3 regions of the Carnobacterium iners genome follow, and region 2 is predicted to be linked to each of the others. Evidence: predicted binding sites of a transcription regulator. Region 2 holds the regulator's gene; each other region holds the start of a gene.
The links. Region 2 encodes NrdR, which represses ribonucleotide reductase genes. Its sites were predicted from a motif close to ACACNATATATNGTGT; they were not measured.
Positions count from the first base shown of each region.

Region 1: a site for NrdR is predicted at 8,411-8,426, ahead of B9Y54_RS05080 (deoxynucleoside kinase). Genes of this name have one in related genera too.
Region 3: a site for NrdR is predicted at 2,877-2,892, ahead of B9Y54_RS05030 (vitamin B12-dependent ribonucleotide reductase). Genes of this name have one in related genera too.

Region 1 covers NZ_FXBJ01000002.1:1,029,037-1,039,504, reverse strand. Annotated here, with positions in the region: gene glpK (glycerol kinase GlpK) at 1-496, shown strand, start outside; gene B9Y54_RS05110 (SOUL family heme-binding protein) at 1,353-1,865, shown strand; gene truA (tRNA pseudouridine(38-40) synthase TruA) at 1,912-2,649, shown strand; gene tnpA (IS200/IS605 family transposase) at 2,729-3,121, opposite strand; gene B9Y54_RS05095 (GGDEF domain-containing protein) at 3,428-4,588, opposite strand; gene B9Y54_RS05090 (COG4315 family predicted lipoprotein) at 5,222-5,740, shown strand; gene uppS (polyprenyl diphosphate synthase) at 6,249-6,908, opposite strand; gene B9Y54_RS05080 (deoxynucleoside kinase) at 7,503-8,153, opposite strand; gene B9Y54_RS05075 (aromatic acid exporter family protein) at 8,675-9,634, shown strand; gene B9Y54_RS05070 (Crp/Fnr family transcriptional regulator) at 9,701-10,414, opposite strand.
Region 2 covers NZ_FXBJ01000002.1:2,349,245-2,359,712, forward strand. Annotated here, with positions in the region: gene rplT (50S ribosomal protein L20) at 1-186, opposite strand, end outside; gene rpmI (50S ribosomal protein L35) at 275-472, opposite strand; gene infC (translation initiation factor IF-3) at 497-1,018, opposite strand; gene thrS (threonine--tRNA ligase) at 1,233-3,170, opposite strand; gene dnaI (primosomal protein DnaI) at 3,568-4,494, opposite strand; gene B9Y54_RS11300 (replication initiation and membrane attachment family protein) at 4,495-5,940, opposite strand; gene nrdR (transcriptional regulator NrdR) at 5,966-6,445, opposite strand; gene coaE (dephospho-CoA kinase) at 6,620-7,222, opposite strand; gene mutM (DNA-formamidopyrimidine glycosylase) at 7,239-8,093, opposite strand; gene polA (DNA polymerase I) at 8,128-10,468, opposite strand, start outside.
Region 3 covers NZ_FXBJ01000002.1:1,011,433-1,021,900, reverse strand. Annotated here, with positions in the region: gene B9Y54_RS05035 (heavy-metal-associated domain-containing protein) at 1-36, opposite strand, end outside; gene B9Y54_RS05030 (vitamin B12-dependent ribonucleotide reductase) at 245-2,788, opposite strand; gene B9Y54_RS05025 (cob(I)yrinic acid a,c-diamide adenosyltransferase) at 2,969-3,565, shown strand; gene B9Y54_RS05020 (DUF4430 domain-containing protein) at 3,644-4,060, shown strand; gene B9Y54_RS12320 (hypothetical protein) at 4,327-4,545, opposite strand; gene B9Y54_RS05010 (helix-turn-helix transcriptional regulator) at 4,738-4,875, opposite strand; gene B9Y54_RS05005 (cupin domain-containing protein) at 5,120-5,545, opposite strand; gene B9Y54_RS05000 (ABC transporter ATP-binding protein/permease) at 5,714-7,792, opposite strand; gene B9Y54_RS12190 (hypothetical protein) at 8,388-8,576, opposite strand; gene B9Y54_RS04995 (PH domain-containing protein) at 8,920-10,359, opposite strand; gene B9Y54_RS04990 (PH domain-containing protein) at 10,352-10,468, opposite strand, start outside.

The DNA.
Region 1 (10,468 bases), 1.3 Mb from region 2:
AATTTATGTTGTCCCAACCTTTAGAGGAATTGGTGCTCCCTATTGGGATTCAAATGCACGAGGAGCTTTTTTAGGAATCAACGAATCTACTAGTCGGCGAGAACTAGTTCGAGCAACCTTAGAATCTATCGCTTATCAAGTTAATGATATCATTGAATTAATGGAATCAGATACAGGTATTTCAGTAGATCTTCTCCATGTTGATGGTGGGGCTGCACAAAATAATCTTTTGATTCAATTTCAAGCAGATATTCTTAAAAAAACCGTTAGACGTATCGAACGTCTAGAAACAACCGGACTAGGAGCAGCGTACCTTGCTGGATTAGCTATTGGGTATTGGCGTGATCAAAGCGAGTTAACAGCTTTAGTATCTGAGAATGAGCAATTTGAACCGCATATGACTAATAAAGAACGACAAGAACGACTCCATGGTTGGCATAGTGCCGTCAAAGCTATCCGTTATTACACTAAATTAGTACATGAATCATCATTTTAAAAAAATGGATTGGATAAATAGGGAAATACAAGCAACCACAAATAAAAGAAAGAATGATTTTTAATCCTTTAGTCCTTCCTTAGAATTATTCTACTCTTATTGAATGTAGATTTCAGGGTATTAAAAGAGAAAAAGAACAACATATTATTCGTGTAATCCTTTTTCTTACTGTTTTAATTCTATTTATTATAAAAAATAAACCATTTCTTTATTGTAAACTTAAGACTATTTATGCGGATTATTTGTCTAGGAAAAGATTAAATAGAAGAATTCCACTGAATAAAAAGCACAAATTCCAGAAATAATAAAAACGCTTTTAGATAAAAAAAGCTATTTCTTCGCCGAAAATTATCGCAACTGAAATGAATTCGAATAGGCCAACTAATGACTAGTTCAAACTTCCAACAATTAAAAGTCCCAGAGCAACGCTATCTGCTGTCTTCATATTTAGCATCTTCTTTTATTCTATTTTTAGTATCCGATTTTAAAAAGTAAAAGTCTAATTATAAACATTGTTAAATTTCTCTTTTACTTCCATCTATTCGTCCAATTTTCTTCGCATAGCTTTATTAGCCCATATTCGCTATTTTGACTAGTTATAATCTTTTTCCCATTAACTATTTTTCAAAAATAAAGGGTTATATTTGTAGGTAGTTCCTTATGCTGTTACCATTACAAAAAGGAGTAAAGTCTATTTTACTATAGGCTATTGTTTATTAATCCTGGGTTGCTGTTTACTTAGAAGATCAGATGCCGAAAAATAATCAGAAATCTAGAGTAAAATGACTAAAGATAATTCATTAAAATTGCTATACTAGTATTGAAGCCAGTAATTGATTATGAATGGAGTGACTTTATGAGTAAATATGAAACACCGGATTATGATATAGTAATGAGAGAAGAGGAATTTGAAATAAGAAAATACGTCGATTTCTTTATTGTTGAGTATGAAAATAAAAATGACCCGGAAATCAAAAACGGATTCGGTTCTTTGTTTAAATATATTTCCAATGACAATGAAGATAATGAAAAAATCTCAATGACTGTACCCGTTATCCGAGAAGAAACAGGGGAAAACAAAAAAATGGCATTTGTCGTTCCAGGAAAATATAGCGACAAAATACCAAAGCCTAACAACTCATATCTAAAAACCAAAAAATTTGAAGAAGGATTATTTGGTTCGCTACGGTATCCAGGCTTTTCAAATACAGCAAAAGAATTAAAGATGAAAAATAAGCTTGATCAGTGGTTACTCGAAAAGGGATATCGAAAGCAATCAAATTTCATGGTTGCTTCTTATAATGCACCGCTTGTACCCCCTATGCTTAGAAGAAATGAAATTTTAGTTAGAATTCTAGCAGTGAAGTAAATACCTAAGAAAATAAAAACAAGTTAAGGGGATTAAGAGAGATAAAATGAGAAATATTAAAATGACCATCGAGTATGATGGTAGTCGATATTTAGGATGGCAAAAACTCGGAGATTCAGACAAGACTATTCAAGGTAAAATAGAAAACATCTTGTCTGAAATGACAAAAACGACTAGTGATATTATTGGCTCAGGTCGTACAGATGCAGGAACCCATGCTAGAGGGCAGATAGCTAATTTTAAAACGACATCTAACATGGAACTAATCGCTATGAGAGACCATCTAAATACCTATCTTCCGCGTGATATTGTCGTTAAAAAACTAGAGGAGGTTCCAGAAAGGTTCCATGCTCGCTATAATGCTACTGGAAAACAATACAGTTATTACGTCTGGAACACTCCTGTCCCTTCTGCATTTGAACGCACTTATAGCTACCATCATCCTGAACAACTTGATGTAACTAAAATGAACGAGGCTTGCAAAATACTTACCGGAACACATGATTTTATTGGTTTTTCTTCACTCAAGAAAACAAAAAAATCAACGGTAAGAACTATTAAAGAAATCACCATTCATAAAGAAGGGGATCTCTTGCATTTTACATTTATAGGCGACGGTTTCTTATATAAAATGATTAGGATTATTATGGGAACTTTATTAGAAATCGGGATTGGCAAAATGAGTCCAGAGCACATTGATACCCTTTTTGAGAGTGGAATCAGAAGTGATGCTGGGATGACCGTGCCTGCTCAAGGACTATTTTTAGATGAAGTTTTTTATTAATCCTTTTTTTTAAGCTGGTCTAACACTAAATTTATTACTAGTATTTTTTAGGAAGTCTTGCCTTTCTTTATATGGGACGTTAGCGATACACATCCCCAACTGTGCTTACAAAGTAACTATGAGACCATAACGAGCCTTTCCATAGTTCCTTTTTTGTATCTGGTAACTGTCTGAACCAGTCGCGCGCGGACGCTCCCTTTAAAGCCTTCATGACTGAGCTGATGGCTTTGTTCGGCGGGAAAGACAAAACTAAATGAACGTGGTCGTCCACGACTTCACTCTCCAGCATGGTGCTGTCGTTATTTTTGGCTATCACGTGCAGGAACGCCTTCATTGCGTGTCGGCAATCGGGTGTTGTGAATACGACTTTTCGGTATTTGGCCACCCAGGCCAACAGGCTCAAGTAATGCAGAACATCGGCAATGCCCGTTTTGTGTGGAATTAATTCTTGGGCATGTGGAACGAACAGCATGAAAACAACCCCACACTGCCCACGTTGAGCGAGTAAGACCTGAATAATCTTCTGCCCACGTTAAAGCAGGAGTCTGTCTTTTTAAAAGTGTCGGATTCCATCAGTCTCCAACACGTGTCAACGGATCTAACGGGGGCGTTCCCAGAAGCTCGGTACTTCAGTGCCGATGTAGTTCACCTACTCGTATTCACTTAACAGGCTATTTTATAAGAAAAATCAATTTATTAACAGAAAAAAATGATAGTCTGGGTTAAAGACTCTGTTGAGAAATAATAAACAGATAATCCTTTGATTTAGACCGTAACTTTATAAAAGTGTCTCTTTGACTTCTCTTTTATCTCTGTGTAAACGTTTATCTTTATACATACGTTTATCTGTATGACTTATAAATTCGTCTGCAGTCATTTTTAATGCTGGAAGGTAAGTAGCATAGCCTAAGCTAATACTTATTTTATAAGGTCTTGTTCCCGTTTCGTTAAACTCTCTCAGATTTTTTCTAAACTTATTTATCATTTCATCTTTATTCTTTTTGCTTTCTAATTTCATAATAACAACAAATTCATCTCCAGCATACCTTGATATAAAATCTCCTGATCTAAAACTATCTATTAGTATACTAGCTATATATTTTAGAACTTGATCCCCTTCTATGTGTCCATAGTTATCATTTATCTCCTTGAAGTCATTAAGATCTATCATAATCATTCTTAATAACTCATCCGGTTTCAATTCTCTTATTGAATTTTTTAAATAGAGATCCAGCTGTCTTCTGTTATAAACCCCTGTTAGGTAGTCTTCGTTTATCTCTCCATTTTGTATATTTAAAAAAATGATAAGTGCAGATATAGATATGCCTAGCCAAAGGTAAGATTTACTCGTATCGATTGTTTGTAGTATACCTGCCATCACAGGAATAACTGCAAATGTCAGTAGAGAATAATAATCTTTTTTTCTGACGTTTTTTCTTTTACTAATAATTTGTGTATATGTACCTACGCTATAAGAATAGTACAGTGCTGCATTTAACCAAAACAACTCCCCGCGCTGATATACATTATCTTCGGTTATATAAAATACTTTTTTATTATAAATACTAAGGATACACAATAAAACACTTATTATCGCCGGTATCACAACAAATAGTCTTATTTTTCTACTTCTTTTTATATCCTTATGAATAAAAAAATCAACATAAAGTGACCAAGCAATATACGGAAGTGGGTTTAATATGAAATAAATCATAGTCGTTATACTGTTTATCTCTCTAAAGAGATATCCTGTTCTATCATTAACATAATTCATAATAATATTTAATATCATTATTAGCGCTGTTGAAATAATAAGCGTTAAATATAATTTTTTATCAAGTCTCATTTTATTATGATGTGATTTAATATTCATAAAAATTACTAAAAGTATAATTAGGCCTATTATATTATTTTCTGAATACGTAAAATTTTGTTCCATTTTTATCTCCTACTTTTGCCTAGTTATCTTTAAACGCTCTCGTTAACATTACACAGATTATTCGTTTTTTATTCTTAATAACTATTTCGATTCTTATAAGCATTCAGTGGTATCGTCTCTATCTTATTTCTATAAAAAAATAATAGTAGAGGAACTAAAAAAACAACCCCTATCGAACCGTCTCTACCTACTAAAAACATAGTACAGGGGTTGTTCCTTAAAAAATAGTATACACTACTCTTAAAAAATGTTCAAAATATACTAACTAGCAGCTATTATTCTTGATAGTGATAAAGTTGATTGTTTTCTTCCGTTCAAGAAAAGACAAAGGAGTCTTAATACTTGAGTATAAATAGTATCTAAGGTAAAGTTACAGTGTAGTAAAAGAGCTAGAAAATGAGTTTATAAAGTTCATTTTATCTGAAAACAACTACAGTAAATTAAAGCAACAACTAACTTGCCCAACACCCTAGCCCAGTAGTTATAGACTATTTCTTATTCAATCTCTTGACTCTCTGACACTCCGAAACAAATCAAAAAAAACTGCCCCTTGAATCCTTTATCATTACTTTGGCTTAATTGAGCTTATTTTTACTTGAATAATAAAAATCTATCTAAATGGAGGGCATTAAAATGAAAAGAATCTTTTCAACTTTATTTATAGCTTCACTTGTATTAGTTGCAGGATGCAACACGAATGACGATACAGCAGTAATGGAAGACACAAGCTATTTGGATACTGAGGAAATGGCAAGTGTCGAGTCAGACACTGAGAAAATGACAAGTGTAGAAATAATGGGAAGTCTGCAATTATTAAAGAATGGAGAAGTTGGAGAGTATTTAGCAGATGCTGATGGAATGACACTTTATTATTTCAAAAATGATGAGCCTGGTAAAAGTAATGCTACTGGTGATGTCCTAGAAAATTGGCCAGCTTTTATTGCAGAAGATTTTGAAGTTCCAGAAGGTTTTGATGAAAACGACTTTGATACAATCAAAAGAGAAGATACTGGAGATATGCAAGTAACTTATAGGGATTATCCTCTTTACTACTTTATCAATGATAAAGCTAAAGGAGACGTTAACGGTGAGGGCGTAAATGATGTTTGGTATATTATAAATACTGACACTACTTTTGAAGGCAACGAATAAGTTAGATTTGATGTGGCTGTTTCTTTTAACTAATTTTTTTTACAAAAATATTAAAATAGATAATCGCTTTACAAAATCAATCCAACCAAATAAAACAGACTTCGATTTAAGGAAAATAAAGAATAGATGGAATAAATTAAAGAAGCTGCTCCCGAAAAATACTCGGTGGCAGTTTCTTTAATTGCCACAATCTCGCTCTTAGTTTATACCCGTATAAACAGCTCAACTACCGAGCTTTTTATACGGGTACTTGAGGTGAGTCCACCGCTTGTTAATCTAGTCAAACAGTTATTCCTAAATCCCATCATTCCAATATGTATGATGGTTGTAAAACATTTTAATATACCTATAAAGATTTAAACTATCTGATCAAAGCATGTTTTAAGCCAAGAGCACATCAAAAAAACTATTTCTGTTCCTTGATAAACTCAGCTATTTTTTCAAGGATTAACTAATTTACTTTCTATTTTAAAATATTCTATGCTTATAAAATTCCTTATCAGAATATTCATCCACCTAAAGTAACATCTTGTTTCTGGTACCAACGGAGCGCTTCAAACAATTGCTTTTCTTCGTAGTCTGGCCAATATTGATCTAAAACATAAAAATCAGAGTAAACTGATTGAATTGGCAATAATCCGCTCAACCGACGCTGGCCTCCCCAGCGTATAATCAAATCAATACGCGAAATATCTTTTGAAGCAATATGACTTGCTACATTTTCACTGACGAGAGTTTCTTTGTCTTGTAAAGCCTGGTTTAAATCCCAATCCCATCCATAGTTGACTAAGAAGTTTACTTTCATTTTTCCCTCACCAAAACGAGTTCGGGTTGTATAGGGCTTCAGCTCTTCTGGAAAAAGTTTGGAGTCTGTGTTTCCTATCACTAGCAAATCTGCATCACGCTTTTGTAGTTCTCGAACAGAATCTACGCAAGCCTTTTGGAATGCACGAGCCTGTATAGAGGGACGCTTGACATTATCCATCGTAAAGCCATAGAAGGTCATCTCTTCAACGCCTAGTTTTAAACAGGCCTCATAAAGTTCAAGTCCAGGTCCGACGCCGTGTTCGTATCCATCCTGTTTTTGCATGCCTCGAGAAGATGCCCATCGTCGATTGCCGTCGGGAATAACTCCAATATGCCTTGGTAGTCGTTTAAATGTTTTCATTTTAAGTTCCTTTCTTAAATAAGTTTAATGATTAGACTCATCTTACAAGTAAAGAAACCTTATTTCTAATGTTTACCCTCGAAATTAAGTAAAACTAATTATTTTTTTTAAAGAAGATCCATTTTAGATATCTATAAAGACTCCCATAAGGATCTACTATGACTGAAGAAATAAAAACTAGAAAAAATTCCTTTTTTGCTTTTATTTTACACTCGACATTGCCTACTATCAATTTGATTAGCACAACTACTAAATGACATTTCTAGAAAGTTGTAACTCTCCAAATCTAAAATATTATTAAATAGCCATGTAGACCGTCTGATAACATCAAATTAAGGCTTATCTGTTTCATATATATAACCGCACAATAAGCATTTCTTTAGCATAGGCGTAACCTGTTTCAACTCTTATGACTCTATCAATCTGAGATTCACTAAAGAAAGGACCGGCTAAGTAGGTTCTTACGTTTGTCTTTTCTCACTTATTATTTACTATTACTAACTGTCTACTCATAGACTCATCTATCTTTATCTTTAGTTTATATCCAACCATTTGGGAGTACCATATTTAAAAAAATCAAAATAGTAGCTGTCATTAATCAATTTTCACTTCTGCTAGTTTATTTTGGACTTTTTCTACAAATATATTGGCATCTTCAGGAGTATTTACAATATCCATGTGGTCCATATCTATGACTAAAATTGCTGATCTATCATAATGGTTGAATACCCAGTCATCATAGTCTTTCCACAAGGCGTAGTAATAATTGTATAGATTTTTATCTTGTTCAAATTCTCGTCCGCGTTTTCCGATACGATCTAAAATAGTTTCAAATGAAGCTCTCATGTATACCATAAGATCTGGCGCTTTTTGAGGAATCTCGTCAACTTCATTCATCATATTATCCAGTAATTTTTCATAAATACTAAACTCTGTATCTGAAATCCGTCCCAAATCATGGTTTATCTTTGCAAAATACCAATCCTCAAAAATAGAACGATCTATTATACTGTTTTCATGCTTGACCGCTTCTTTTATAATTTGAAAGCGACTATTTAAAAATTCCAATTGCAGTAAGAATGGGTAGCGTTTAAGCTCTTGCTCTTCTTCACTTGCTGTATAAAATAAAGGTAAAATTTCATTATCATCAACTTTTTCATAAAAGACTGTTCCTCCTAGACGCTCTCCTAATAACTTTGTTGCACTTGTTTTACCTATTCCTATCATTCCGGCTAGACAAACCATGGTCAAATCAAACTCCTCCTATAATTTCTTATTTCTATTATTAACTCTGGTCATTGTATACAATCTAATTTTCTTATAACAACTTTTTTTTACTGCTTATATAATCATTTTACTTTACTATATAACTAAATATGTATTTAACAATTTAATTCCTCTACCTATGAGAAAACTCATTCACTTCCCCTACTAGTTGACTATTAGTCTAACTAGGCTAAAAACAAAAATACACTATGTAGTGATACGATATATAATATAGCACACCATATAGTGTTTTTAAAGAGCATTAGATAAAAAAATATCTTTTTATCTAAACTTCTCTTAATAATCACAATAAAAGTATTTTGAAATTATACTTTCACAAAAAAATAATTCTTATTTTTAGATTTTATCTTATCTTAAAATTATCTCTGTTACTTGATTGTGTTCATACTTTTTGCTAAAAATAAACTTGACTCATTGATTTTATTTATTGCTCGAATGAGGTACTATGAAAGTAGTCTTTAAATCAAAGGAGTGTAACTATGACTGTCTCTTTACGAGCAATAAAAATAACGTTCGCAACAACTATTGCTATTTTACTTGCTCAGGCCTTTCAACTAGAATACAGTACTTCAGCAGGAATTATCGCTATTTTGAGTGTTTTAGAAACTAAAAAATCATCCGTCAATATTGCTCTTCAAAGAGTAGGCTCTACTATCTTAGCATTAAGCGTAGCAACCGTATTATTTCAATTGGTTGGATTTAGTACTCTTGTATTTGGATTGTATCTCCTAATCTATATTCCTTTAGCCTATAAATTAAATGTAGAGGTAGGAATTGCACCCTGTTCCGTGCTTGTTTCTCATTTATTGCTGGAACAAAGCACTTCAATTGGATGGCTTACAAATGAATTTTTACTCATGATTATTGGTACAGGAATCGCTGTTTTATTTAATTTGTATATGCCTTCAAAAGAATCCCAATTAAACCAATTAAAAGATGAAATTGAAGAGAAAATGAAAAAAGTTCTCGTTGGTTTTGATTCGATTTTAAGCGATTATACGACAAATGAAAAAGTTGAATCTTTATTAAAAGAGCTTTATATCGATTTAAAAAACGCAGAAAAGATAGCCTACACGGAGTATAACAACCAATTGTTTAGCCCAAATGAGGATTATATGATTCAGTACTTTGATATGCGCCAACAACAAGTTAAAGTCCTCGCAGAGATGTCACTGGACCTAAGCGTTTGCTTTTTACCAACTAAGCAAAATAGTGTTTTAGCAAATTTATTTCATCAAACAGCCAATCAGCTGCATGAACGCAATCCAGTTGTCGACTTAACAAAAGACATTGAATCCTTATTAAATGACTTTAGAAATAGCGATTTACCTACAACAAGAGAAGAATTTGAAAATCGCGCAACCTTATTTATACTTTTAACTGATTTCACAAGATTTATTAAAATTAAGAAAAAGTTTTTTGAACAGCAAGAAGAATAACCAACTAGTTTTCTTAAGCTAAAAGAATGTCGAATTTGATTCATACCAAAATATCGTTACGTGTTTTTAAACTAACAATAAACCCTCTAAATCAACTATTTCAATTCGTTTATGGGTCAGTTGTTTGATATAGCCTTGTGCTTCTAAGTCACTAAATTTCCGACTAATTGTTTCGGGAGTAGTACCTAGATAAGAGGCTAAGTCTTTTTTACTCATAGGTAAAGTGAGTTCAACTCTATCTGGCTCTTCTTTATCAAGACTCTCTGCTAAAAAGAGAGCGATACGTGTTTCTACTTTTACTATTGAAAAACTTGTCGCTTGTTTTTCAGATGCCTCGAGTCGACTTGAGAATTCCGCAATAATCTTTAAAGAGATAGATGGGTATTTCACTAATAAGTCTTGTAAATCTACTCGTTTAATCATACAAACTGTGGTATCCACTATAGCTTTGGCATAAGATTCATGTGTAACTTCTGAAAACAAGGCCATTTCACCAGTGAAGTCCCCAGGATTTAAAATACGAACCAATTGTTCTTTCCCAGATTCAGCTAATCTATAGATATGTACTTTCCCTTTATTAATAATGTACAAAGAATCAGATTCTTCTCCGGCACGATAAATAAGTTCATTTTTTTTATAGGAGACAGATTTAGTTGTTGCCATAATTTTATCTAGCTGTTCAACTTCTAAATGATTAAAAATTGGAACTAAAGAGACACACGATTTATGCGAATGGCCGGTATGACTATGGTGACACTGCTGTATATTATTCTGATTCATTTTATCCCCTCCGTTAATTAACTAGCTTAAGACTATCCTACTACCTGTGCATCC
Region 2 (10,468 bases):
AATCCATAATTTACGGAAATCACGTTTCTTTTGACGACGATCTCTGTACGCATACTGATAAGATTTCATTACTGCTTGTTTAGATACTTTGAATAAAGTGTGTTTTGAACCATAATAACCTTTTGCTAATTTTAATATTCTTTTGTGACGTTTACGAGTAACCGTCCCACCTTTAACACGTGCCATATTAATTTCCTCCTCGAAGATGTTCTCTTTTTAGAAAACTCTTATACATAATTATCTTGATTATCATCATTAAAGCTCTTTTTCAAAATTACCAGTTAGCTAATTGTTGACGGATACGTTTCATATCGCCTGATGATACCATTGCTGACTTACGTAATTTACGTTTTTGTTTTTGAGATTTATTTGCAAACATATGGCTTGTTTTTGCGTGATGACGTTTCAAACCGCCATTACCTGTTCTCTTGAATCGTTTAGCTGATCCACGGTGTGTTTTTTGTTTTGGCATTATATTTTCCTCCTTAAAATACTCTTACTTTTCAGTTTTTGGTGCTAAAATTAAGAACATACTACGTCCATCCATTTTAGCGGCTGATTCAATACTAGCAATATCGGCTGTTTCTAGCGCTAATCGATCTAAAACTTTTTTACCAATCTCTTTATGAGTAATGGCACGTCCTTTAAAACGAATAGATGCTTTAACTTTGTCTCCTTTTTCAAGGAATTTACGGGCATTGCGTAATTTTGTATTGAAGTCATTTAAATCAATTGTTGGACTTAAGCGAACTTCTTTAAGACCGACGATTTTCTGATGTTTACGGGCTTCACGTTCTTTTTTCTGTTGTTCAAAACGGAACTTACCATAATCCATAATACGAGCTACGGGTGGTTTTGCTGTTGGAGCTACTAAGACTAAGTCTAAGTTTTCTGCTTCTGCAATTGCCAAGGCTTCACTCTTGGTTTTAAGTCCAAGTTGGTCACCATTACTACCTATAACGCGCAATTCACGTGCACGAATGCCGTCATTTACCATCATATCTTTTGCTATGGTCATACACCTCCATTAGATTTGAGAGAAAGAACAGCAGAAAAATAGACGAATTCGCAATGAACTCGCCTATAAATAATTTCCAACTTACGCCATGCGCAAGTTATCATCGTTTATATCTAGCCCAGAGACTTTTAGTCAACTTAGGCGAGAAGCGAGTGCTTCTGCTTTGTTTTCTCAACTTTTTAATCATACCATGATTTAATTTATTTGTAAACTACTACCGACTAAAATTATTAATTTCTACCATCACTTTCTCTAAGTACTCTTTTAAATCAAGTACTTGGGTAGTTTTTTCACCGTATTTACGGACAGCAACTGATCTATTTGCTAATTCATCATCACCTACAACTAATTGGTAAGGAATTTTTTGTGTTTGTGAAGCACGAATTTTATAACCCATTTTTTCATTTCGATCATCGACTTCAACACGCATACCAAGTGACGCCATTTTATCTTTGATTTCATATGCATAGTTAGAATGAAGGTCTAGGTTAACCGGAATAATCGTTGCTTGTACAGGTGCTAACCAAGTAGGGAAAGCTCCTTTGTATTCTTCTATTAGATAAGCGACAAACCTTTCCATTGTTGAAACAATTCCACGGTGGATAACAACAGGACGATGATTATTTTCTCCATCTTCTCCAACATAAGTTAAATTAAATCTTTCAGGCAATAAGAAATCTAATTGAATAGTAGAAAGTGTTTCTTCAAGACCTATAGCTGTTTTTACCAACACATCTAGTTTTGGACCATAAAAAGCTGCTTCTCCTTCGGCTTCAAAATAATCTAATCCTTTTTCGTCCATTGCATCTTTAATCATTTTTTGGGCTTTTTCCCACATTGCATCATCATCAAAATATTTATCTGTATTATTTGGATCTCTATAACTCAAACGAAAACGGTAATCAGTGATATTAAAATCTTCGTAGACTGCTAACATTAACTCAATTGTACGAAGGAATTCTTCTTGAATTTGGTCAGGACGTACAAACGTATGGCCGTCGTTTAAAGTCATTTCACGTACTCGTTGCAAACCAGAAAGTGCACCACTTTTCTCATAACGGTGCATTTGCCCTAATTCAGCGATTCTAATTGGCAACTCGCGGTAACTATGAACATCATTCTTATATACTATCATGTGATGTGGGCAGTTCATTGGGCGCAATACAAGCATTTCTCCCTCACCCATATCCATTGGCGGAAACATGTCATCGTGATAGTGATCCCAATGGCCAGAAGTTTTATATAAGTTTACATCAGCTAAAACGGGCGTATAAACGTGTTGGTAACCTAGACTAATTTCACGATCTGTGATGTATCGTTCGACTATCCGCCGGATTGTTGCGCCTTTTGGAAGCCAGAAGGGTAATCCAGAACCTACTTCAGGTGAGATCATAAATAAATCTAGTTCTTTTCCTAATTTACGGTGGTCACGTAACTTAGCTTCTTCGCGCATTTGTAAAAACTCTTTTAAAGCTTTTTTATCAAAGAAAGCTGTCCCATAAATACGTTGCATCATCTTATTATCTGAGTTGCCTCTCCAATAAGCTCCAGCAAGGGACAATAGTTTAAAGACTTGTATTCTGCCGGTCGTCGGAACATGAACACCTCGGCATAAATCAACAAAGTCCCCTTGAGTGTAAACAGCAATGATTTCATCTTCGGCTAGAGCTGTTATTAACTCTACTTTATAGGGATCGTCTTTAAACAGATTAAGTGCTTCGGCACGAGTTAATTCTTTACGTACGATTGGATTATTTTCTTTGACAATTGTCATCATCTCTGCTTCGATACGGGGTAAATCTTCTTCGGTAATCGGTGTTTTTGTATCTGTGTCATAATAAAATCCTGAGTCAATTGCAGGGCCTACACCAAATTTAATATCCGGATACAATCTTCTTAATGCGTTTGCCATTAAATGAGCACTTGAGTGGCGGATAATTTGTAGTGCATCTTCATGATCAGGAGTAATAATTTCTAATGTTCCATTTTCTTCTAATGGTTGACTGTAATCTACAAGTTCCCCATTAAATTTTCCTGCTAAACCTTTCTTTGCTAAACCTTCACTGATGCTTTCAGCCACATCTCTTGTAGAAACACCGATTGGCATATTTTTTTCTGCACCATCGGGTAAACTAATTTTAATTTCTGACATAATCTTGTTCCTCCAATTCATTTATATTAAAAAAAGTAAAAAAAGTCCCTTTTATGCTAATTGCTTAACATAAAAGGGACGATAAAGTCGTGGTTCCACCCAAGTTCAGAATCCTATAGAAATATAAACAATCGTTCATACTCTAGAATTCACTCTTAGCTGATAACATTAGCTAAATGACCTCTGCTAATTAAAACTAGTTCACAGTGGCACTCAAAAGGGGTAAAAATAAGAACTATTCAGGAAAATTCCAGCCATGTTTTCCTTCTCTAATGGAACGTTTTCTTATTCTCTTATCTTTTTCAAAGATTTAATCTATTTTTATAATTAAACCAGATTTTACAAATTAAATCAAGTTAATAACAAGTTTTTCCCAACTAATAAAGAAAAAATTTTTTTAAGATAGTCTACGATTTCTACCTGTCATTTCTAATTCTTTAGACAAATACTTTATGCGTTCCATAATGCGTTGTGCCTTTAGTGGCTCGTCTTCACCTCTTTGTGTCACTCTCAAGTGTTCTTCTCCTAAGTGCTTCATATCAAGATTAGAAGAAAAGAAAGTTGGCAATTGTTCTTGCATCCGGTATTGCAAAATAACGCCTAAAACATCATCTCTTATCCAGCTAGACATTGAATCTGCACCAATATCGTCTAGCATCAGAATAGGAGATTTTTTTACAGCTTCTAATTTCTCACCTGTTGTATTCTGACTAATAGCTTGCTTCATTTCGACTGCAAAAGAAGGAAAATGCATCAAGGTTGTCGGGTACCCTTTTTCTGCTAATTCATGGGCAATTGCACCTAATAAAAAAGATTTCCCAACACCAAATGCTCCATAAAGGTAAAGTCCCTGATGAAAGCCTTTAGGATTCTTTAAATATTCTCCAATAAAATCAAAAGCAGCATTAATCGCATCTTCACGCATGTCGGTATTGTGAAATTGATCAAATGTTGCTGTTCTAACATCTTTAGGCATATCCATTGAGTGAATACGAGCTTTAATGGCTTGTTCTTTTTGTTTAGCAATCAGCTCAGCTGTAGGCACGTAAGAAACGGCTATAAAGTGATAGTTCATAATTAATTGGGGCTTATAGCCCGGAGCCATCATTCCGGCTTTTTCTCGGTATTTTTTCTTCTCATTTACAAATTCATACAAGTTTGCATAACTCTTCATTATTGATTCTTGGGTGAGTATTTCTTCATTTTTTTTAATAAAGTCTTGAACATCTCTATCGTTTAATACTTCTTGAATGAGCTTTTCGTATTGTTCAGAAAGATTTCGATCCTTCAACATTTTCGTCAGATTTTTACCCATATCTTCCATTTATTCTTCACCTTCTTTTCCAAAGCTTTGAATTTTTTTCAATCTATCACTAAAAGCCTGCTTTTTTTCTTCACTCATTGGTTTTTCAACTTTTTCTACATTACCTTCTTTAGCCCATTCAGGAAGGGTTTCTGTTCTTATCTTATTAGTCTTTCCATAATTAGAGGAAGGAAAATTTGTATACTGTTTTCTTTGAGCTTGTTGTTGTTTTTCTGCATTTTCTTGATACATTATCTTTACTTTTTCAAGCGCCATTTCAGGAGAAACGACATCATTTTGAGCCCAATCATTTGAAATTTTATAAGCTAAACTTTTTTCAAAAATCGGATTATTTCTAATGACTAATACATAATGGATTAAGATATTAATAACAGATGCTGGCAAGTTAGCTTTACTAAGTATTTCTCGTAAAGTCCATTCTTCGTTATTTGTTACATAACCACCTTTTTGTTCTTTGATAGATGTCATAAATTCATATGGACTAATTCCTTCACTAGCCTCTATCAAATAAATGTCATCATCCGTTAAGCCTTGCTGTTTTAAATAACTCTTACGTTTTTTACGTTCATTTTGGTTGGCTTGAATATCTTTTTCAACAACATCTTCTAGCTTAACTTTTTCTTTCTTCACATTATGGTATTGGCGATACACAATGTTTTTTAATTTACGTTCATCAATATTTCCTGTATCAATATTACTAGCTTCTAAAACATATTGTTGCATATCTAATTCGTTGATTCCATACATTGTATGCAAAACAAGCATAGTAGATTCTAATTCTTTAGTAATGGCTGAACGGTTAACATAATGTTTGTTGAGACCAGTATAAAAAAACTTGAAATCAAATGTTTGCGTACCGATTTCTGGTCCTTTAGCCGGCGTTTCTCCTACTAATTCGATAGATTCTTCAAATAATTTTTTTTCTTGTTTCAATAAATTCGCATCGAAATGATAGACATCTAAAAACGATTTTGTAATTTCTTCGTATTTCTCTTTATCAAATGAAGCAATTGCAAATCGACTTCTTAAATCTTTAAATTTACGTTCTCCAACGGTTTCAAAAAGGAGTAAACTTAATAGGTCGTCTCTAAAAAAGGTTGCGCTAGATTGAGGCGCGAGCAACTCGTAGATGTATACTTTTCCTGATTGTGAGCCTTTAAGATAACTTTTTAATAATCCAATTGCTTCTAACTTAATTCTTGCTTGATATAATTCAGGAATACCAATATTTAATAATGTCAGTAATTCCGAATGTAGAATACCATTACTCCAATACGTTTCTTCACCAACTTCTGTCCATAATGTCATATAAAGACTGTACGCATTAGAACCAATTAAAGGTTGATATAAAAATGTAAGAACTTTTTGGTCTACATCCGAAAGTTGGGCATTTTGTCGGACCATAAATCCATCTTTAGGACTCATATTTTTCCACGGATAGTTCAAATGCCTTCACCCCTTTCGAGTTCTTTCAATGTTCGCTAGATTTTTTTTCAGACTTCTTTTTTTCAAGTTCATGTAGTTCAGTTAAAAAGACACTCATGTCTTTATATTGGCGATAAACGCTTGCAAAGCGAATATACGCTACCTCATCAATTTCAACTAATTTTTCCATGATATATTCACCAATAATTGCTGAAGAAATTTCATTTTCTCCAAGACTTCTAATTTTATTTTCTACTTCATCCACGATTTTTTCTACTTGCTCTATTGCGACTGGTCGCTTTTCACACGAACGAATAATACCTCGTAGTATTTTCCCACGGTTAAATTCTTCTCTTGTTCCATTCTTTTTGATGACAAGTAATGGTGCTTGTTCTACTCTTTCAAAAGTTGTAAATCGAAAGCTACAAGCTTCACATTCTCTTCTCCTACGAATAGCCCGCCCATCATCAGCAGGGCGACTATCGACAACTCTAGAACCATTATTTTGACAGCGTGGACATTGCACTATTCATCATCCTTTTTTATGATTTTCTTTGAAAGATTATTATTTGATTGTAATATAGCTTTATTATAACACAGCTCGTAAAGAGGTTAAATAAAAGAAGCCATCCCTATTTTCACAACACTTTAATAAAAAGAATGAACAGGTCTAACTTGTCCATTCTCTCTTTTATTACTCTTATTCAATTAAGTTTTTCTCTTTTAACCAATCTTCTATTTGTTTTTGTGTGTTTTCAACGGAATAATTATTATCAATAATTTTATCTGCTCTTTTTATTTTATTTTTAAGAGGTAACTGTGTTTTAATTCTTATCTCGGCTGCCTCTTTAGTTACTTTATCACGCTTCATTAGTCGCTCTAATTGTACCTCTTTTGTCGTTACAACTACCATAACACTATCAACTTCTGATAAGTAATCCCTTTCATATAGCAAGGGGATATCTAGAACAATTAGTGGAGGACTTATTTTAAGATAATCGATGATTTGGTTTGAAATCCATTTGCGTATATATTCTTCTAAAATACCATTGAGGGTGGCTAATTGTTTTTCATCATAAAACACAATAATCCCTAAAGCTTTCCTATTAAGCGTCCCGTCTGAATTAAGAATGCTCTCACCAAAATGTGCTACAATTTTTCTCAATCCATCTGTACCTGGCTCAACAATAATTCTTGAACCAATATCTGCATCAACAACTGGAATCTTTAATTTTTTAAAGTAATTACTTGCTGTAGATTTACCTGTTGCTATTCCTCCTGTTAAACCTAGGATAACTGCCATAAAAAACACCCTTTCTCTAAGATCGAGGCAAACTATTTTTCGTCGTTAATTTTTGACAATTTGTACATATATGAGTACCTCTTTGTGCTACTTTTATTTTTTTTATAGGAGTACCACAATTGGTGCACGGCTCATTTGTTTTTCCGTAGACGTGCAATTCAACTTGAAAGTTGCCTACTTTCCCCAAGGCATGTTTATAGCTTCTAATTGTTGTCCCACCAGCTAATACTGCTTTTCTAAGAACATCTATGATAGACTGATGAAGTTGCTCTACTTCTTTAGGTCTCAGTGAATGAGCTGGTCTAAGCGGATGAATTTCAGCTTCAAATAAAGCTTCATCTACATAGATATTTCCTAATCCAGCGACAACTTTTTGTTCTAATAAAAGAGGTTTGATGGCTCTGCTTTTTTGTTTCAATATCTTTTTGAAAAAAGTCAAATCAAATGTTTCTGAAATTGGCTCAGGTCCAATCGTCTTCAATCCAGCTACTGTGAATTCTTCTCCTTTTGGAACTAACGTCATTCTTCCAAATTTTCGCACATCTAAATAGCGTAAATCTCGACCATCTGATAAATGAAACACGATATGTGTATGTTTTTTTAATGGTTCGTTTGTTTCAGAAACTTCATATTTGCCTTCCATTCTCAAATGGCTAATCATACTCCAATGACTAAAATTAAATAATAAATATTTTCCTCTTCTATTAATATCAATAATACGATTGCCTATTAACTGAGAAGCAAAATCTTCACTATGAATTTCTCCTGAAATAATTCGATCCCAGTAAACATCTACTCCAATGATGGTGCTTCCTTTGACAAGTTTCAATAAGCCTTGCCTAACTGTTTCAACCTCTGGTAACTCTGGCACTGTCTTCGACCTCTTCTTTCTGATGATTTATTTCTTATTTTGAATCATACCAACTATCTCCGCTACTACTGTCTACTTTCAATGGGACATTTAGAGCAACGGCATTTTCCATTACTTCAGCAACTAATTTTTCAAGAAGAGGAATTTCAGATTCTGGTGCTTCAAAAATTAGTTCATCATGAACCTGTAACAACATAGTAGCTTTTAATCCTTCTGTTTCCAAACGTTTATCCATTTCAATCATCGCTACTTTAATGATATCAGCCGCACTTCCTTGAATCGGAGTGTTCATGGCCGTTCTTTCTGCAAACGAACGCAAATTAAAATTACGTGAATTTATATCAGGCAAATAGCGTCTTCGATGGAATAATGTTTCAACATATCCTTTTTCTTTCGCTTCGCGGACGATATCTTCCATATAAATTTTTACACCCGGATACTTATCGAAGTACGTATCAATAAATAGTTGAGCTTCTTTACGACTAATATCTAAGTTTTTCGATAGTCCATAATCACTAATGCCATATACTATCCCAAAGTTAACGGCTTTAGCTTGGCTACGCATTGCCGGTGTTACATCTTCTTGCTTTTCAATGCCAAATACTCTCATTGCTGTACTGGCATGAATGTCTTGCCCTTCAATAAAAGCTTCTTTTAAATGATCATCATCTGAAATATGTGCTAATACACGCAGCTCTATTTGTGAATAATCGGAAGCAAATATCTTCCAACCTTCATGACTCGGAACAAAAGCTTGTCTTACCTTACGTCCTTCTTCTAGTCTAATAGGGATATTTTGTAAATTAGGATCTATCGAACTCAGTCTTCCTGTTTGAGCAATAGTTTGCATATAGCGAGTATGAATTTTCCCACTATTACCGTGGATAACTTTTAGCAATCCTTCTATATAGGTGGATTGTAATTTCGCTATTTGCCTATATTCTAAAATATCTTCAACAATAGGCGCTTGATCTCTTAATTGTTCTAATACGTCTACCGCAGTCGAATATCCAGTTTTTGTTTTTTTGATTACTGGATAGCCCATTTTTTCAAATAGTATGACACCCAATTGTTTAGGAGAATTTAAATTAAATGTTTCCCCAGCTAATTCATAAACGCGATTTTCAATTCCTATTAATCTTTCGGCAAATTCTACTTTCATTTCTCTTAAACGTTGTGCATCAACTTTTATTCCACTTATTTCCATTTTTGCTAAAACCATTGCTAAAGGCAATTCCATATCGTAAAAAAGCTCTGTTTGATTATTTTGTGCTAAATGTCGTTCAAGCTGCTCACTCAATAAAACAATTGCTTTTATTTTATGCGCAATGTGTTCATGCATGATAGATACGTCTTCTGGAATATGGATTTTTGCTCCTTTTCCATAAATAGACTCATCCGGCGAAACATTGTAGTAATCATGTTCTATAGCAACTTCTGATAAATCCTTGCTGTTATCTTTAGTATTTAAGATATAAGAGGCAAGTAAAATATCAAATTGACTATTTTTCAATTCAATTCCATAGCGATTCAAAGCAACATACGTCCGTTTTACATCAAAAACTTGTTTCGATAGAGCAGCATCCTGGGCCCATTCTTTAAAATAAGGTGAATTTAAAACAATTTCTGGATCACTGACATAAATATGATTCTCATGACCCCAACCAACACTTATAATTTCTGAAGTATGGTAATTATCTGTTAACATTTCAAGATAAAGACCCGTTTTATCAGTGAACATCTCAGGTATAATCTCCGTCACAAATTTATACGCTACTTCTTCTCTTTTTTCTTCGTTAGCTGCATCATATTCTGTTGTATCTAATTTACTTAAATGTGTTTTAAAGTCCATTTCCTTATAAAATTGAACAAGTTTTTCTATATCTGGTCCATTGTAAGCTAAGTCATTTACACCAATCGTTATCGGAGTATCTAACATAATGGTCGCTAAACGTTTGCTAAGAAAAGCTACTTCTTTTTCATTGATTAAATTTTCTTTCATTTTACTTTTTTTCAACTCGTCAATATGTTCATACACACCTTCTACAGAGTGGTACTCCTTTAAAAGCTTCAAAGCTGTTTTTTCTCCGATTTTAGTTACACCAGGTATGTTGTCTGAAGTGTCTCCTGCGAGCCCTTTAAGATCAATAATTTGTTTTGGTTTAATCCCCATTTCATCAGCGATTGATTCAATGGTATATTCTTTGAGTTCACTGACTCCTTTTACTGTGATATCAACTCTCACATTTTCTTTAGCTAGTTGCGTTAAATCTCGATCTCCTGAGATAATGACTACGTCAAAAATAGCAGGATCAACGGTATCAGAAAGTGTGCCAATAATATCATCTGCTTCATAGTTGCTTAATTCATAATGT
Region 3 (10,468 bases), 1.3 Mb from region 2:
AGTTAACGGCTCCAATTGATATATTGCTTTACTCATAATATTTTCCTCCTATCTGTTGTTACATTTAGTATAAGAGTTATGACTAACAAAAAAATTGATCCTAATCAAGTTTTCCATCCTAATCATTAAACGTATCAGTAAAACTACAAAACACCTTCAATCTAACAAAATATCTAAACGAAGAATAATAACTAGAAGACTATTCCTATCTTTCTTAACCTTTCTCTTTTCATTCACCCAATGGCTACAAGCCACATTTTAATTGACTCAGACAATTTGTACAAGTATGGCAACCACCGATATCTTCAACAATCCCGATCCGGCAAATAGGACAAGTATTGCCAATTTCATTTCCGTAAAAAATCACTTCTTCTGCCCTATCAGATTGACCTCTAGATGAATCCTCATCGAACGAAGAATTTATTTTACACTCTGTATTTTGTTCTGCTTTCAAGGTTAACACTTGTGTATCTCGACTGCCATCCACATAAACAGTTCCTCCTTTAGCTCCACCTTGATACAATCGATCGTATATAGCTTGGACCTGTTCAATGCTATAACCACTTGGTGCATTGACTGTTTTCGAAATAGAACTATCAATCCATCTTTGAATCGTTGTTTGTGTGTCAACATGAGCTTCAGGAGACAGCTCCATTGCTGAAACAAAATAATCCGGCAACTGTTCCGTATCTTTTTCTGGATGTTCTTTTAAATAGTCTTGAACGATAGCCGCCTTAACCTCAATAAATTTCCCTAAACGTCCACTACGGAAATAACTAAAAGAGAAATAAGGTTCTAGACCGGTTGAAACACCTACCATCGTACCTGTTGAACCAGTAGGCGCTATCGTCAATAAATGTGAATTACGGATACCATAGGTCAAAATATCTAGACGAATCTGTTCAGGCATCTGACTCATAAAGCCTGAATCGATAAACTGTTGACGCAGCGTTTGTGTTTCTGATTCTGTTTTTCCAATTAGAAATGGAAAACTGCCTCTTTCTTTTGCTAAATTGATTGATTCTTCATAGGCAGCTTGGGCGATTGCTTTAAAGAGCCTGTCGAGTAAAGTATTTGCTTCTTTAGATCCGTATTTTTGGCCACAGTAAATGAGTAAGTCAGCTAGTCCCATAACACCCAATCCAATTCGACGTTCACCCAGCGCTTGTTTTTCGTTTTCTTTAAGAAAGTATGGGGTAGCATCAATGACGTTATCTTGCATACGAATACTCGTTTTGACAGTCTGAATAAGCTTATCATAATCAATTATTCCAGTCTTTTTTTCGACCATGTTAGCTAGATTGATTGCTGCTAAATTACAAACAGAGTAAGGTGCTAAGGGTTGTTCACCACAAGGATTGGTGCCGACTACTTTTTGACCGTAAGCTGTTGCATTTGTCATTCTATTCGCATTATCAATAAAGAAAATACCGGGTTCTGCTGCATAGGTTGCACAGATGTTAATTAAATTCCATAATTCACGTGCTCGAATAGAACGATACGTTCTTACTTTTCTACCGCTTTTTTCCCACTCACGAACATCTCCGATATCTGACCAATGCTGATTGTAATCCTTCATTTCTTCAACTGTATACTGTTCTATAGCTGGAAAACGAAGAACATAATCAGAATCTTTTTCGACTGCCTGCATGAAGTCATCTGTTAAGCAAATAGAAATATTTGCACCGGTTAAAAAATCAGGATTTTGAACACTATATATTCCACCTGTTTCTAGCTTTTCTTTTGCTTCTTGGATAATTGTTAAATCAATTTTTTCATCGTTAGTTAACTTACTTGATTGTAAAACCATTTGATAAATAGCTTTTTCTTTTGCTGTAAAGGGAGTGAACACTAATTTATTTTTTGCTAATTCCCTAATCTCTTCATCATTAGTCGTTTTAATTAAGAAGCGAAGAATAGCTGGATTTTGCATTTTAGAGATAATAAACTCTAAAATATCTGGGTGCCAGTCTGCTAACATAATCATCTGAGCTCCTCGTCGGCTACCACCTTGTTCGACAAGATGAGTCAAGCGGGCTAAATCATCCAACCATGAAACTGATCCAGAAGATTTTCCGTTTACACCATGGACCAATGCGTGACGTGGCCGTAAAGTAGAACCATTTGTCCCAACACCGCCACCTCTGCTCATAATTTCCATGACTTGTTTACGGTGATCAGATATACCAGCTCGTGAATCTGGCATATAAGGCATAACGTAACAATTAAAGTAAGTAACGTCTATCCCAGACCCTGCACCATAAAGTACTCGACCAGCTGGGATAACATTTAGTGCCATTAACTCTCTATAAAAAATTTCAAAAGAAGCTTGTTGTTTTTCAATTGTTGATTCAACTGCTGAAAGTCCAGTTGCATTACGCTTCGCAATTTGTTCGTAATAAATTTCTAATGGTTTTTCAACTGCTGCTAGTGAACGAGTAATCAATCCAGTTATTTGTTCCTCTTCATTTTCTAGCTGACCTCGGTACTCTTCATCTACTAAAATAATGGCTTTTTGTTCGGCTAATAAAAGCGCAGAAATAAACCCAATCCCACGTGCAGGATATTGCGGATCTTCTTTCAAGGTTACAACAACTAAGTCTCCTTTTGTCAGAGTTAGTTGGGTAGTATCTTTAAATGCGTAACGATCAATTAAAATCAGACGTGAAACACCACTGAAAGTTGTTGACATCTCCTCTGTAACAGGAAAAACAGCTGGGAAATTTGAAATGTCTTTGTTTAGTTTTGCTACGTTTAATACTGGTTTTGACACGGTATTTATCATCATTTCTATCACTCCATCATTTTGTCATTAAGTACCCATAATCGTCTTTAAAATAAAAAAATCACTATATATAGTATGTTAATTTTATTTTACACCATATATAGTGTTTGTAAAGACTTGTATTTAAAAGAGATTTGTGTAGACTGAATGAGAATGAAGAAATTTATAAAACAGGAGGGTATTATGCAAATTTATACAAAAAGAGGCGATTATGGGAATACAAACTTGATTGGTGGACGGACAATTTCAAAAGATGCTATCCGAGTAGAATCCTACGGTACGTTAGATGAACTAAATTCATTAGTTGGGGTAATCATTAGTCAAATGACTAAAGAAGAACTAGTTCTAAAAGAAGAATTAGCCGAAATCCAGCTTCTTTTATTTGATTGTGGAACAGATTTAGCCATGTTAGAGGGAACAAAAGACTACCTCATTACAAAAGAAGCGGTGGAATGGCTGGAGAGTCGAATTGACGATTACTCAACAGAGCCCCCTGCAATAGAAAAATTTGTTCTTCCAGGTGGTCACCCTGTTGCTAGTTTTTTACACTTAGCTCGAACAGTCACTAGAAGAGCAGAACGTATTATCGTATCTTTAGGTAAAACAGAAAAGATTAATCCAGTCGTTATGATTTTTATCAATCGATTATCAGATTACTTTTTTGCCATAGCACGTGTAGTAAATTCACGAAAAGGAGTTAAAGAACCTTTTTATGAAAAAGGAGGAAAAGTCTTTCATTCTGAACTAAAAAAAGAAACTATTCCAAAAACACATTACTAAAATGGACACCTGTAACTTATACCAATAAAAAATTTTACTTACTTAAACCAACGATTTTATTCAACTGGAGGAAAAAATATGTACAAACTAAAACCCCTGTTAATTCTAGGCTTAACTCTTATCTTAACCGCTTGTGGAGCACCAGCAAATAATGAATCAGCTAGTAGTCAGGTTGTACCTGAACAAGCTAGTTCCATTTCAATACCAGAAACAGTGGAGGCTACTATTGTCTTTGAAGTAGACGAAGAAGAGCAGGCTGATATGGCGAGATCTTTAAAAGTAGAAGAGGGCACAACCTTATTAGACGCTATGAACGTAGAATATGAAGTAAAAGAAACAGATGGATTCATCACTGCTATCGATGGTATTGAACAAGATGATTCAAAAAATAAATGGTGGCTCTATTCTGTAAACGGTGAAGATGGAACAGTCGGTGCTGCTGACTATGAAATAAAAGAAGACGATCAAATAAAGTGGACTTTAAACGGAAACTAGACTCATCTATGAAATGATTCAGACTTTTATATGAGTAATATTATGGTTAAAAATTAGTACAAAAAAAGACTTCATATTTATTAGTAGGTGCTGACAAAGTTTTTTTTGCTTTTTTATAAAGTTTCTTTAAGTGAAAGATAATCGATTAGCCTATCCCCCTGTTATTTACTACTATTTTTAAGAATCTAAACGTTAGTAACAGAGATTTGTTTTACATTTTTCACTTTTTTAGCCTATAGTTTATTTTTGTGTCTAGTCAGAATAGATTATTTAACCTGTTCTTCAAGTATTGTTTTAGTGGTAAATGATTTTTCTGTTTCATCGTTAAAAGTATAGGTCACGTCTATTTTTATTTCATAACCAGATCTAAAGTTCTTACTGTCGATAATAGTACCTGTTTCTTCTTTAATTTCATTATTTATTCTCGTAAAATCTATATTTTGGCTAAATGAATGAATAAAGTTATTATCTTTATCGTGAACCACATCGGCACTAAAGTACAGAGCTCCTGGGAACGCCCTTAACTTAACTTTTTTACACGAATGCTTACAGGCAGTGGTTTAGACTGTTTGACAAAGGCATGTCCCATGCCAATGGAAAGACTGTTTTTCACCGCATTTATATCGCGGTCGTGGTTCTACATGGTAGGCTGGTTGTCCACAAGTCGAGCAGACCTGTTAGGTCTTGTACGGATTATAATCTCTTCTTTCAATATCACTGATTGTTTGCCGTGTTATGGTAACCGTATCTGCTAATTGCTGTTGAGATAGTTCACTCTTTGTACGTGCTACCTTTAATATGATATTCTTAGCCATACTATCTTCCCGATATGACAGATATATCTTACATTAAATTGGGTATAACATTCATCTTAAGTAATTGTATTATCTCAGAATAAGCAAGTGAATTTTTTATTCTTTTATTCTGAAGTAAAATAATTTAAACGTAATAAAAAAAAGTTCTATCTATCAATTTTTTTAAACTGATAGATGGAACTTTTTTTATTCTTAACTAGTTATTACTAGTTTCTTATTTAGTTTACTCTAAAACAATTTTGTATTAGTCTTGTTCATTGGGATCATTATGTGCATCCTCATGTGTTTCATGAATCGTTCCTGCAACATGATCTGGTCCTGCGTAAATTGTATATAATTTTAAGGGCTTATCACCTGTATTTAAAATATTGTGCCACATGTCTGCTGGTACAAAAACAGCATCATCGTTTTTAACTTCTTGTTCAAAGTTTAAGTTATCTTCTGTAGGACCCATTTTACATAATCCTTGTCCTTCTTCGATACGAATAAACTGATCAATACCATGATGCACTTCTAAGCCAATATCATCATTAGACTGGATAGACATGATGGTTACTTGTAATTTTTTACCAGTCCACATCGTTGTTCGATAAGTCTCATTTTGTACAGTAGCGTCCTCGATATTTACTACATAAGGTTTTTCTCCGTATTCTTTATCGCTAATTTTCATTTTCATTCCTCCTAATTAAATTGAATGTCATTTTGTAATCAATACAAACTGAACGCACCATAAGAATACTAGTAAACGAATCCAAAAGCAAGTGAGTGTGGTTAGCTTTATAGCCATCGTTTTTAAAAATAAAAATCTATCGTACTCGTTTTTAATACTTCCTTATCGTTAGTCTCTTCTTAGTGCTTCTACAGGATCTAATTTAGCTGCTTTATTTGCAGGTAGCAACCCTGCTAAAACACTAATAATAATACTGACAAAAACTCCAGCTAGTGCAAACATCGGAGTCATATTAAAGACTGTTGCATCAAAGATACTTTCAATAAAGAGGTTTCCAATAAATGATAACCCGTATGCAATTCCAACACCGAGAATACCACTAAAAAATCCTATTAAAAATGATTCAGAGACAAAAATTCTTCTAATATCTTTTTTACGTCCACCAATGGCCTTCATTACACCAATTTCTTGCGTACGTTCTATAACACTAATGTACAAAACAGTCAAAATCATAATAGCAGATACCAATAATGAAATACCGGCAACTCCCGTAAGAATGTACGTAAAGATAGCTAATAATTGGCTAAAAATTTCAGTTAAAATATCAGAAGATGAACCTGCATAACCTAGTTCTTTTACTTCTTCTTTAATATCTTTAGTAAATCCTTCCGCTTCTGATGTGATGTAAACAACATTAGATTCAGTCTTTTTACCTGCTTCTTCATTTAGTGCTTTAAACGTTTCCATCGTCATGAAGACAGATTCAAAGATTCCGGCTGGTCCAACTGCATCACCTGGTGTATAGATACCACTGATTGTATAAGTACCCTCTAGTATTTCCTCACCCATTTCAGTCTTTACGTTTATCTCTTTGCCAATCATCTTATCTGCTTCATCAGCTATACTTGTTGCAAGTCCTTCTGTGATCATCACTTCATTTATTTCTGGTAATTCACCAAAAATAATATTCGAAGGAGTCATATCCGGTGAAACTGTTCCAAAATTCATATAAGTGTAATTTTCATCTTCATATTCAACAGCATTTTTTGAAAATGAAAAAGAAGTAAAGCCTTCTATGATTGTTTTTACGTATTCAATATTTTGAAGTTCCTCGATATTATTTTTATCAAAGGCTAATTCATTTTGTGTTCCTGGTGGACCTTCAAAACCACCTTTTGCTTCACCATTGCCGCCAATATTTATCGGTAAACTGGGGCCATTACTAACAGCTGCATTTTTCCCTTCTTCTTCTTTATCCACACGCTCTTTACGGGCATCTTTGGTTTTAGTATCTTCCGTCATCTTGGTCTCAATTATTAACGGATTGACATTTTCGTTCATTGTTTCAGTTAGATAGTCATTTACTCCTTGTCCAAGAGATAACATAAGTACGATACTCATAATTCCGATACTTCCACCTAATGCAATTAGAACGTTTCTACCTAGCTTTTCCTTCATATTCAAAAGAGCCATACGAATAGCTGAAAAAATAGATAAATTTTTATTTGTTTGTTTTTTATCAAGAGGACGTAAAATAAATGTATTATCCACTTTATCTAATGATCCCATTTTTTTATCATTAATTATTTCACCATCGGCTATTGTTACGATACGACTAGATCTTTCTGCTACTCGCTCTGAGTGGGTTACAAGAATAACTAATTTCCCACTCTCTGCTATTTGCTGAATGATATCAAGAACTTGTTCGCTCGTTTCTGAATCTAAAGCTCCAGTAGGTTCATCTGCAATAATAATAGCTGGGTCATTTACTAGCGCCCTAGCTATCGCAACACGTTGCTTTTGACCACCAGATAATTGATTAGGTTTCTTTTTATGTTGCTCCTGTAAACCTAATTGATCTAAGATAGCTATTGATCGTTCAATACGGGTTTCTTTATCCACATTAGATAACGTCATAGCAAGTGTAACGTTATCTAATATTGAAAGATGGGACACAAGATTAAAACTTTGAAAAACAAAACCAATTTTTTCTTTATGATACTGTACCATTTGTTTCTCTTCGTATTGCCCAATATTCTCTTCGTCTACAAAAACATCCCCCGTAAAACTTGAATCTAATCCGCCAAGAATATTCATTAACGTTGATTTTCCACTACCTGATTCTCCAATAATAGAAACTAATTCACCTTTTTCAAAAGATAAATCAATATTCTTTAATGCATGAAATCGTTTATCCTCTCCTATTGGAAAATATTTATTTAATTTTTTCACTTCTAAAAAAGCCATTTATTCATCATTCCTCTCTCACTTAATTTTATAGTGAGTAATCACTCACTTACCTACTTTTAAAGTATAATCATCTTATACTTCGTTGTCAACTTATTTTTATTCCGTTAAGACTGAAACTTTTATTAAAAGAATCATTTTATTTTAAATCAGTTTTCCCTAAATCTGTAATCTGTAAATAGGATTTTCATGATGACTATATTATTCGAGATAGGTTTATCTATCTTTATTTTTACATCTTTACCCACCAACTATATTAGGCAAAGATCCGTCGCTATATTTTTTGTATTACTAGTACTATTATCTGTTTTAGCCAAGTCAAAAAGCATGAATCTACTTATTAGTAAAATCATGCTTTCAGCCGCTATTATAGGCAGTTTAATTCAATTATTCATCTAGTTAAGACTGTTAGGATTAATACGCTCCTATCAATGGCTGAAGGGAAATAGCTATTCGTTAAATTAGTCCGTCAGTTGTGAAAATACCGATAGCTTTTTGTGAAATCACGAGTTTTTTTAATGTATTTATTTATTTTTTAAATTGCAGGAAAAATTTTATAGTTAAAAGTAACATCATTAGGCACGTTGTAGACTGTTTACCCATAATAATTAACCGGTTCTACTTTACTAGTTAAACTAATTTTTTCTTTTGTAAAACACTCAATTATATCGGAAATATAAATAAAATTAGTTGTCGTACCGACTGTCGCTTCTCTTAATAGAATAGAGTCTCCTGCTTTTAGAGAACCTAACCACAAACTATAAGAAGGTATAGGATCAATCACTCCTTCGTTTTGGGTGAGGCCATAGTAATCTTCTGGGATCAGAAAAATAGATGAGTCTAGTTCTTTTTACCCGAATTTCCACTATCTTGTATCGTATCCCTCTTCAAAACTGTTTGAGGGACTAAGCTAGTCATCATACTATTAAAACTTTCTCTTCTATTTTTTAGATAATTTTGAGTTCTACTCATTGGTTTCTTTTTTTATTTCCTTTGTTATTTTTTTATAATTTTATAATCGACTTAGTTTTCAAATTAATGTTAGCTATTTGTATCTTTAATTCACTCTAGATTACGCCCTTTATCTTATTTCAAGACACTTCTAGATTCTTTTAACGGTAAGCCCTTTACTCAGTAGGGACTACTTGTTTCCAAAATTTTTCATAGATAAGCTCTTCATCTTCTTTTTGGATAAAACGCAAGTCAAAATAGGCTGGACTATCTCCTGCTTTAAAGCATACTTGAATATGTCCGTGATTTTTTTTCATGAGCCATTTAGTTGACGAACGAGTAAAGGATTGAATAGTTGGTCGTGCAATAAATAGTTGAACGGTTGAAAGACCTTGAACCTGTTGCAACCATATCGTTTGATTTCCTTGAATAGCGTATCCTTGTTTTTGGCTCTTGATCCATTGAAGGATTAATAAGAAAATGAGGATAATAAGAACAATTAAACTCACCCATCTTCTTATAAACCACCCACCTAGAACGAAAGGTAGTCCCATTAGTAATATCCAACGCCAGAAGTACCATAGCTCTCCTTTTGTAACAAAGTGAATATTGGGTTCTGTTACGGGCCTATCAGGAAGAAATTCAGCTAACATTTCATACATTATTTTTGTTTGAATAAGTGGAAAGAGTAAAACTTTTTTTGAAGCTAAACCTTCTCCTTCTTTTTCTTGTCCACCCATCAGAACGAGTTCTACAGAGGACATTCCAAATAAGTTACGTAGAACTTGTTTATGAACTTTAATTGCCTGTATTTTTTTTAACGGTATTTTTTGAATTTTCCTTTCAAACAATCCATATTCGACTGATAAAGTATTTTCTTCAAGGGTTGCTTTGAACTGATAAAATAAGATGAAATTTTTTAGTAAAGATAAAAAAACAATCCCAATAACTCCTATAACAAAGGCCACAGCACTTACAATCCACTGTAAGTCATTAATCCATAACTCTATTTTTGTAAAAAAACTATCAGGAATCCAGTCGCCAAAAAAAGAAAAAGCTGTTCCAAAAATAAGAAAGACAGTCATATCCGTTAAAGCATATAAAGCAATCTGATTATTGGATAAAACAAAAGAAGCTTTGTGAGATGATGCAGTCTTTTTGTCTTGCTTAGAGTCAGAACGTAGATTGTGCTGCAGTCCTTCAATCGTTTGTATTAGTGAACTATCTACTGCTGTTAAAGAAGCTTCCGCCTCTCCAGGAGTACTACTCGCTGTCTCAATTAAAAGTTCAACTACTTTAAATGGTTTGAAAAAGAACCATTGCCTTTGTTTAATCGTTTGTATCCGATCATAATAAATATCTGTTTCTCTTTTTTTTATTAATCCTTTATGAATAATTATTTTTTGTGGTGTTACTTGGTATGTTTGCGTAAAGTACTTAAAAATACTCGTTAGAACGACTACTATTAGGATGGTACTCATAGCTGCTATTGGATAGATACTTATTTCGTCAGTATTTATCACGATGATAAATATAAAAAACAGCCAACTTCGAATCCCTTTAATGAAATGAACAAGCATAACTGAAGGATGAAATTTTTTTCGTTCACTAGTCATCTATACTTGCCTCCTCTATTCTTTCTAGCAAACTTTCACGTAATTTTTCTGCTTCTTTTAGAGACAGACCAGCAATATGATGAGCAGTTGCAGCAGTATGAATAACCAA